One region of the Neoundibacterium parvum genome, then DNA from elsewhere that is predicted to be linked to it. Evidence: predicted binding sites of a transcription regulator. Region 1 holds the regulator's gene; each other region holds the start of a gene.
The links. The regulator sigma-54, encoded in region 1, starts transcription at its own class of promoters, with help from an activator protein. The targets are predictions, from matches to a motif close to TGGCANGNAANCTGCTTT.
Positions count from the first base shown of each region.

Region 2: the regulator sigma-54 is predicted to act here: its motif matches at 2,099-2,116, upstream of EJN92_RS17915 (PEP-CTERM sorting domain-containing protein).
Region 3: the regulator sigma-54 is predicted to act here: its motif matches at 1,659-1,676, upstream of EJN92_RS21460 (DUF4114 domain-containing protein).

Region 1 is NZ_CP034464.1:1,215,348-1,218,628, forward strand. It holds gene lptB (LPS export ABC transporter ATP-binding protein) at 1-691, shown strand, start outside; gene EJN92_RS05140 (RNA polymerase factor sigma-54) at 709-2,196, shown strand; gene hpf (ribosome hibernation-promoting factor, HPF/YfiA family) at 2,318-2,662, shown strand; gene EJN92_RS05150 (enoyl-CoA hydratase/isomerase family protein) at 3,047-3,281, shown strand, end outside.
Region 2 is NZ_CP034464.1:4,099,848-4,103,128, forward strand. It holds gene EJN92_RS17905 (DsbA family oxidoreductase) at 1-197, shown strand, start outside; gene EJN92_RS17910 (glutathione peroxidase) at 335-1,072, opposite strand; gene EJN92_RS17915 (PEP-CTERM sorting domain-containing protein) at 1,444-2,004, opposite strand; gene EJN92_RS17920 (GNAT family N-acetyltransferase) at 2,243-2,860, opposite strand; gene EJN92_RS17925 (DUF4870 family protein) at 2,907-3,269, opposite strand.
Region 3 is NZ_CP034464.1:3,404,305-3,407,585, forward strand. It holds gene EJN92_RS14875 (glutathione S-transferase) at 252-887, shown strand; gene EJN92_RS21460 (DUF4114 domain-containing protein) at 969-1,532, opposite strand; gene pstS (phosphate ABC transporter substrate-binding protein PstS) at 1,762-2,814, opposite strand; gene EJN92_RS14890 (hypothetical protein) at 3,251-3,281, shown strand, end outside.

The sequences.
Region 1 (3,281 bases):
GGTGGTGCGCGATGTTTCTTTAGAAGTGAAAAGTGGCGAAGTAGTCGGCTTACTCGGCCCCAATGGCGCGGGTAAGACCACCTCCTTCTATATGATCGTCGGCTTAGTCCCCTCAGATGCGGGGAAAATCGATATCGACGGCGTTGATATCTCGCGCCTACCGATACACCAGCGCGCCAAACTTGGCCTATCTTACTTGCCACAGGAGGCGTCGGTATTTCGCAAGTTGTCGGTGGAAGACAATATCCGTGCGGTACTCGAATTACAAACCGATGAACACGGAAAATCTTTAAGTAAAGCCGCCATCGAACAGCGTCTCGATGCCTTGCTCAATGACTTGCAAATCGAAGGCTTGCGAGAAAATCCAGCGCTCTCTTTGTCTGGCGGTGAACGCAGACGGGTAGAAATTGCCCGTGCACTGGCAACCAATCCGCGCTTCGTTCTGCTCGATGAACCGTTTGCCGGGGTCGATCCGATTGCGGTCATAGAGATACAACGCATCGTGGCTTTCCTGAAAAAACGCGGCATAGGCGTCTTGATCACCGATCACAATGTGCGTGAAACCTTAGGCATTTGCGACCACGCCTGCATCATTAATCAGGGTGCGGTATTAGCCAGTGGTAGTCCGCAAGAAATCATCAGCAATGAATCGGTCAGGCGCGTCTATTTGGGAGAGCATTTCCGCATGTAGCGGAAATCATTATCGGCATGAAGCAAAGCCTACAGCTACGCACCTCGCAACATCTGGCGCTCACGCCACAATTGCAGCAATCGATACGGCTACTGCAATTGTCTACGCTAGAACTGCATCAAGAGCTAGAAAACTTGCTGATAGAAAATCCCATGCTGGAGCGGGTTGATAATCCTCTCGATAGCGCGGTACGCTTGTTGGCGGACGGCGCTATTGGCAGTACAGAATCACGCTCAGAAACGGAGTTCGGGGTCAGCCCCGTTGATGATCAGAATAATGCAAGTAGCGATTCGGGCGAAGTCTCTGAAGTCAGTAATCCTAGCGACAGTACCAGTCCTAGCGAAACCGACTGGAGTTTTGATGACGCTCCGCAAGGCAGTAAATCCTCAGAAGAAGATGAGGGAAGACCGCAATTAGAAGCGGCGCATATTTCCCTAAAAGAACATTTGCTAGAGCAGATGCGCCTGAATCTGCGTGAACCACGCGATCTGGCCTTGGTGGAATTGGTGATCGATGCTCTCGATGACAGCGGCTATCTGATCGAGAGTCTGGAAGATATTCATTCCAGCATTCCGCTAGAACTCTTGGTCGAACCTGAAGAACTCAATTTTGCCTTGTTTATGGTGCAAAGTTTTGACCCGCCAGGAGTGGGCGCTCGCAACTGCGCTGAGTGCCTGGCGCTGCAGATCAAACGTCTGCCCAAAATCCCTTTCGTCACCCGCCGCCTCGCACTTGCCATAGTAGAAACGCAAATAGGCTTATTTGCGCAACGCGATTTTGCTCGCTTAAAGAAAATTTTTAATTGCGACGATGAAGATTTGCGTGAAGCGCAGGTGGTGATACGTTTGTGCAAACCCAAACCTGGCGCCGAGTTTGCCGCCAGCAGTTCTGATTATGTGGTGCCAGATGTGATCGTCAGCAAATCGGCTGACGGCTGGCAAGTGGTATTGAACCAAGACATCATGCCTAAGCTGCGCGTGAATAGCATGTATGCCAATATCATGAAGCAAAATCGTGGCGATGGCAGCCTTACCCCGCAGTTACAGGAAGCACGTTGGCTGATCAAAAATATGCGACAACGTTTCGAGACTATCTTGCGTGTTTCGCAAGCGATAGTTGAAAGACAACGTAACTTTTTCACACATGGAGCGGTCGCGATGCGCCCTCTTGTTTTGCGCGAAATTGCTGATACACTGGGTTTACATGAGAGTACAATTTCTCGTGTGACCACTCAGAAATACATGCTGACCCCACATGGTATGTTTGAGCTGAAGTATTTTTTCGGTAGCCACGTCGCCACTGAAACCGGGGGAGAAGCATCATCAACGGCGATACGAGCACTCATCAAACAATTGATAGGAGCAGAAAACCAGAAAAGCCCACTCTCTGATAGCAAGATTGCAGACATGCTGGGTGAACAAGGGATGGTCATTGCGCGCCGCACAGTCGCCAAGTACCGCGAAGCCCTTAAAATTCCACCAGTCAGCTTGCGAAAATCTTTGTAAATATTGTTCTTGAAATTTTGCCTTAAATTGCTATATATGATTTAGCTCAAACAGGTTTTTCAGATTGGGCCCATAGTAATAGCGATAGTGTCATCAAGTAACATCACCATAGGAGCGTTTTATGAATCTCACCATCAGTGGTCATCACCTTGAAGTAACTCCTGCAATTCGTGAACATGTACAAAATAAGCTAGAACGTATCAGGCGACACTTCGATCAAGTCATTGATATCGCCGTCACCCTGACGGTCGACAAGCTCCGAGAAAAGGACAAACGTCATAAGGCAGATATTAATCTGCACATCAGCGGTAAAGATATCCACGTAGAAAGTCTGGCGCATGATCTGTATGCAGCCATCGACACTCTGGTAGACAAACTAGATAGACAGGTCATTAAACACAAAGACAAAATTCAGGAACATCCGCATCAAGCGATCAAACATATTCCTGATCCAGCCTCAGTGTAAGACTAGCAACCCGCAAAGGGAATCCAAAACTAGGACGCTCATCAGCGTCCTTTTTTGTTTCCGTCTAGAATCCACCTCCACGACAAGACTGGTTTGTACGCTTCCTTGGCAAGCTGCGCAGCATCGCCCTTTTCCAATCGCCCCCAGATTCATTGTCTATCCAGCTAAAAAATGGATAAAATGACAGTCTCAATTAAGTTAAAAATCACTGCGAAAGCATACGGCAAGTCGAGTTTTTTGTGTTTCAAAAGTAGGCATGCCTGTCGCACACTGTTTATGCGGGTTTCCAGCCTATCTAGCCGGTAAGCCGCATGCAGATTGCGCGACCAGGCAGGCACTCTTGGACTTTCTTATTTCCATCACCTTCGTGGCAAGCCAAATTCTATGAATAATCACGTACAGAGCGTTATACAAAATCGTATCGGTTTCATCACCTTAGATAGGCCAAAAGCCCTCAACTCGCTCTCCTTAGAGATGGTGCGCAGCATCACCGCCCTACTTTTACAATGGAAAGATAGTGAGGAAGTTACTGCGGTCTTTATCCACAGCAGCAGCGAAAAGGCATTTTGCGCCGGCGGCGACATACGCTTTTTTTACGATGTAGGCACCGCCACACCTA
Region 2 (3,281 bases), 2.0 Mb from region 1:
TAGATACGGTCGAGGCAGCGCGTATTCTGGAGTCCGACGCCTATGCGGCCGAGGTGCGCGAGCGCGAGCGTTTTTATCAGCAGCAAGGCATTAGTTCAGTGCCAGCTATCATCATCAATGAGCGCCACTTGATCTCAGGTGGCCAGCCTGCCGAGGTGTTTGAGGAAGCCTTGCGTAAGATCATGGTTCAGGGCTAAGGGCTAAACGGCGAATGATTTGATTAGCGCAATGCACTGCGCTAATCTATGCCAGATGTTTGCTTGAATTAAAGCTGGAAATTGAACCAGGCTCGTCATTTCCAAAGAGGGAAAAAGCGAACCTGGCGAGAAAATGATTAAGCGCGCGCCTTAATCCATGCATTGATCGCCGCACCGTCACCGATCAAGCTGCCGTTGACAAACATTTGCGGCGAAGTGGCTTTGCCCGCGACGGCTGACAATAAACGTTGGCGTACATTGTCGGCCAAAGGCATTTCAAAATAGCTGACACCTGCGGCTTTGAGTTGCTCTTTGGCAGTCTCGCAAAATGGGCAACCCTCTTTGGTGAATAGCGCGACTTGCTCAGGTTTGGCAGCGTTCGGTGCAATGTGCTTGAGCATGCTGTCTGCGTCGGAGACCAGAAACGGGTCGCCTTCGACATCTGGCTCTATGAACATTTTGCTGACCACGCCGTTTTTGACCAGCATGGAATAACGCCATGAGCGTTTGCCAAAACCTATCGCTGATTTATCTACCAACATGCCCATGCCATCGGTGAACGTGCCATTGCCGTCAGCGATAGGGCGCACCGCTTTTAAGCCTTGGTCTTTGCCCCATGATTCCATCACAAAACCATCATTAACTGATACGCACAAAATACTGTCTACGCCATTGGCTTTAAATACCGGGGCAAGTTCTTCGTAACGCGGTAAATGAGTGGATGAACAGGTGGGTGTGAAGGCGCCGGGTAAGGAGAACACCACAACAGTTTTATTGTCAAACAATTCGGCGCTATTGGTCGCTACCCATTGGTTGTTTTCATGGAGTTTGAAATCGACTTGCGGTACTTTATTACCTTCAAAATTTTGCATGATGTATCCTTTTATTGAAATAGGGAAGTGCGTTTTAGCGTGTCGGAATCTAGGATGCGATGGCAAGTTTAGCCTCTACAAGGTATGCCACATAAAAGCAGTTCCTAGCGTCGTCATCATAGCGTGAAGATGGGGCTTAGGGCATTAAAACTTGTATTTGAAAACGCTGCTTTTCCTTTCAACTTACTAGCGGTCTGAGTCGTGCGAGCTCGTCGTTGCGGTAATAATTAAAATTTAGGCAGGTCCACGCGCATATTCCATGCGCTTTTTTAAGCGCGCAAGTCTGCCGCCATAATTTAGCGAGTAAGAGTATTGAAAACCTAATAGGCAAAAAATAACCCGCACTTGGCGGGCCATTTGAGTTTGGCTTGATATCAGGCTTTTTTGCGACGGGAAATTGCCAAGCCAGCCAGGCCAAGGCCAAAAAGCGCAAGCGTGAATGGTTCTGGGACTGCGCTTGTTTGTTGCGTCAAAATATTGTTACTTTTTTCGATGGCAGGACCAACGCTGTACCCGACTTGAAATCCTAAACCATTAGGATCGAAATTCAGCAAATTAAAGGCACCGACCAAGTTGTAATGCAAGTCGATTTGGTCGCCGATCAGCCAATTGGCACTTGATGACGTCCAGACGCTCTCGCCGTAACTTCCTGTTAAATCATAAACCGTGTTAATTGCCTGTTTGGTAGGGGCGCTGACACTAACGGAAGAGGCCCCACCGTTAAATGAGGTAATCCAATCCAAAGCCGGGTTGGATACGTGTCCGAAGCCGAATTGATGTTGGAAGCCTGATCCTAGGGTCGTTATGGTACCCACGATATCAAATGATATATTTGAAGACGTTGCCGATAAATTGTTGAGGACTACGTTGGCATTTGACGTAGCGGCTGACAATGCCAGCGCAAACCCTGCGAGCAACTTACATAATTTTTTCATGGTGCTTCTCCTGTTTATTATTGAACGATCAGCTACAAAGATTTTTTGCCGTCGTTTTGTTAATGCCGGCGGAAATTTATAGCTAACATTTCCCTAAGCAAAATATGTGCCGGAAATTTTTATTCAATATAATCAAGGTATTCGGATTGTTGGCGAACTCGATTGCAGGATCGATGTAAATTTTTTCGACACAATAGTGTGAGTTCAAAGTTTGCTGTTGGCCATGTCGAGGGCGATTTCAGGCCGGATCATTCAAGAGTTTTTGCTGTAGCTGCCGGCGTACTTCTGGCCACTCATCGTCGATAATGCTAAAGCGTACCGAGTTGCGTTTGCGGCCGTCTGGCATGATGCGTTCATTTCTGACTATACCTTCTTGCTTTGCACCCAGGCGTAGTATGGCCTTGCGTGATTTTTGGTTGATTTCATCGGTGCTCAGTTGCACCCTTACGTATGCCATCTGTTCGAAGGCATGACTTAACATCAGAAACTTGGCCTCAGTATTGACGAAGGTTTTTTGCCACGAAGCGGCGATCCAGGTGCTGCCAATTTCCAGTTTGCGATGTTGCCTGTCGATTTTCCAAAAACGGGTAGAGCCTATGATTTGCCCTGTGCTTAATAGCACGATCACATAGGGGCTGACGCTGCCAGCCTGCTGCCCATCCAATGCTGTTTGGATATACGCGTGCACGGTGGTGGCGGACGGTATCACGGTAAACGGCAAATCCCAGAGTTCGCCATCGCCAGCGGCCAGCAGCAAGGCGGCGGCGTCTGACATGCGTAGAGGCCGCAGCAAAATTCTTGAGCCGTGCAATGACTGCGGGATAGACGTCGGGTTTGATACTTTGGGTGATTCCATGAGCGGCCAGCGATGTCGCGAATAAAATAGAAACAATCAAGCAGGCTTACACATCCATCGGCTTATTTGCATTGAGATCGGAAAAACCCTTAATCAGACGGTAGGCTTTCCATATCCACGCGCCTACGAAGATTAGCCATGCCAAAGGGATGCCTATGATGCTGAAGAATAGTACAACGCCTAAGATCAGCCAGAATAAATACCAAAAGAATGAGCGTATCTGCCAGGTGTGATGGCTGTAGACGAAGGTGCCGGCAGCGTCGCCACGTTTGACGTAACTAATGACGAGCGGGATCCAGGAGAGGGTACCCATGGAAAACACCAGACTGGCGGCATGAAATAGATACAGCATCCAGGCCAGATTTTTAAGAGTTTGCAGCTTTTCGTCTAAAACAAGTTCTTGTGTCATGCTGGCCTTTTA
Region 3 (3,281 bases), 2.2 Mb from region 1:
CGTTAACGTCATTCGATGAAGAAAATTCATCTTTGTGGTTTTGCCGCTAGTGGCTCCCGTGTCTCTGACTCAAGCCCCAGGGACGCATTTTTTACAGTCCCCCCCGCCAACACACATATCCCATGCGGGCTAGCGGCCAGGCAGGGTGGAAAGCCGCATGGAATATGCGCGCTGGGCCTGCCTTGAATGAGATATTTTTAGTTGGGAGAAATATGTTTTAATAACATCTAAATTTACAGAAAAGGAATTTCATGAAATTGATAGGAATGTTAGATTCACCCTATGTCCGCAGGGTGGCGATATCTTTGCAATTGCTGGATTTGCGCTTCGAGCACCAGTCACTTTCGGTGTTTGGTGGTTTTGCCGAATTCCAGCAAATTAATCCTGTGGTCAAAGCGCCCACGCTAGTCTGCGATGAAGGTGCAGTGCTGATGGATTCTAGCCTGATACTGGAGTTGGCCGAAGCCATGGCGGCGCCCGGCAAGAGTTTGCTGCCAGCGACATTCGCCGAGCGTCAGCATGCCCTGCGTTTGATAGGTTTGGCTTTGGCGGCTTGCGAAAAAAGTGTGCAAATCGTGTATGAACTCAAGCTCAGACCGGCCGAAAAAATACACGCACCCTGGTTGGAGCGAGTGCAAGGACAGATGCTGGCCGCTTACACGGCACTAGAGGCTGAGTTACAAGCGCAGCCCTTAAGTTTTGAGAATCGGGGATACACCCAAGCCGGAATCAGCACCGCAGTGGCTTGGCATTTCACCCAGCAAATGCATGCAGAGATGGTGCCTGCTACGCGTTTCCCTGCTTTGCAGGCATTTTCAGTGCGTGCCGAGGCACAGGCGCCCTTCATGGCGGCACCGCATGGTGCGAGTACTTATTTTGATCGCTGAACAATCTTGAGCTAGCTGTGGTAGCAAAATAAGAACGAAAAAAACGGCGCCTGAGCGCCGTTGTCTATTTCGAACTAAAATTTACATTTGGAAAGAATTGGTTTTTTGACGGCGACGTGCCAGGAAACCAAACAAGCCCAAACCGCCTAATAACATGGCGTAGCTAGATGGTTCAGGTATCGCAGGAATCGCATTGTAGGCGACCACATTGCTCAAGCTAAATTTCATATCGTTGAAATCTTTATCGCCACCACCGAAGGCGTCTTCAAAGCCAACAGTGGCCGAGTGATGCTTACCTAATACCGCGTTCGCATGGAAAACATTGTCGGCATTTAAACTCGCTAAGCCGCTAGAGAAAGTATATTTAGTGTTTTTTACATACAACTGAAAAGTTAATGCGGTACCTTGTACAAACTTACCCAGATCAACATATTGACCTAATGTCGACGTTTGTCCGTTAAAGATTTTTTTGCCGTTGAAATACAAAATATCGGTGTAGCCGGCATCGGAGCCCAAAAACGTCGCGTAAACATGGCCAGTCTTGGCAACTTCTAAGCTTCCACCGGCGATAGTGATGACGGGCGCTTTAGCATGAGCGGCAAATGAAACTAGGGAAATCAGGGCAGCGAGTGCAAACTTCTTCATGGACATTGAGTTTTCCGGTAGGTAAAATGAGAAGACAGAATTCTACGTTGTTTAAAATATAAATAGATGTCTGAGTAACATTAAACTGACGTAAAGTTGAAAATATTTTTGCTTTTCATCTTGTAGTTTGAAGTTTACATTCCACTCGGAAATACTTACGGTCTTTGCCATCCACGACAGTTCTAGATGCTTGCTCTAACAGTTCGCAGGTTTTGCCCTAGACCTAGTTTTATAGTTTGCTCCACACCAGTGGCGCGCCCTTGGCATCAGTGACTCTCATCATTTCTTTGAAGGCGCGCGCCTGTACTTTATCGGGTAAGCGCACCAAGTCGACGCTGTCAACAAATTGATCGCCTGACATAAATGCCCAAGTATAGAATTTCAATGTGGTCGCCGCTTTTTCTGGATTGATGCTGGCTTGTTGCATGATCACGAAAGTGCCCATGGTAATTGGCCAGGCATTGCTGCCAGGCTTATCAGTGAGCATTTCCTCGAAAGTGCCTAAGGATTTCCAGGCGCTGGCATTTAAGGCGGCAGAGAAGCTGGCCGCGCTTGGCGCCACGAAGTTGCCATCGCGATTTTTGAGTTGTACAAAATCTAGCTTATCTTGCACCACATAGTTGAAATCGATATAGCTGATCGCGTACGCTGTCTTCTTGAGACTGGTGACTATGCTACTGCTGCCTTTGACTGCAGTTAAATCTTTATGCCAGGTGATGCTGAAATTTTTTCCATAACTGGTTTGCCAGTCGCTACTCATCTTGCTCAGGTAGTCGGTAAAGTTATAGGTTGTGCCTGAGCCGTCAGAGCGTACGATGACCTCAATGCCCTTATTCGGTAAATTTAAATTCGGATTGAGTGCGCTGATTTCGGCATCGTTCCATTTACTGATTTTACGAGAGAAAATCCCTGCCAATACGCTGCCACTGAGGCGTAATTCGCCCGCTTTAATGCCGGGAATATTCACCACAGCTACCACACCGGAAATCGCCGATGGAAATTGGATTAGGCTGAATTTTTTTAAGTCTTCTTGACTCACGGCGACGTCGCTAGCGCCAAAGTCTACGCTTTTTTCTTTGATCTTCTTAATCCCTGCAGACGAACCTTGCGACAGGTACTCGATCTTCAAATTGGTTTTCTTTTGAAAAATTTCCGACCATTTATTGTAAAGCGGCGCTGCCGCCGAAGAGCCTGCGCCAGTGACCTCGGCAGCTGTGGCTGAGGAGGCTAGTGATAAATAAAAAAATATCTGTATAAATAATAAGGAAATGAGTCGCAGCATGTTGATAGTGGAGTTGAGTCGTTAATAAAGGCTTTTGATTGATTGCAACTGACAAAAAATCGCTCTAGCGTCCAAGTACAGTCTTCGGCGCTACGCCGGGCAGGAGCGAATTTGTGTAAGTTTAATTGATATTGCCATATCGCAATTATCAATGAAATTTATGACTAAGTGATGAAACCTCGCATTGTAATGCCGTCGTCACATTTCAGACTTAGATTCCATCCATCTTCTTCTTATTAGTTTATGCATTTATAGGACTTACGCAAAACCGCCCCAGCGGCTTTGTATCCGCCTTGCCGTACTCAAGTACTGTCTTCGGCGGCACGCCTAGCTGGGACAATTTTTGCGTAAGCTCAAATTTATTAAAAAAAATAGTATTGTGCAAATTAAGTAAATTGTTTATATTATTAATAGTGTTTAACATTAGGAGCTTCAAATGAATACCAAATCAGAGATTGCTGTAACTG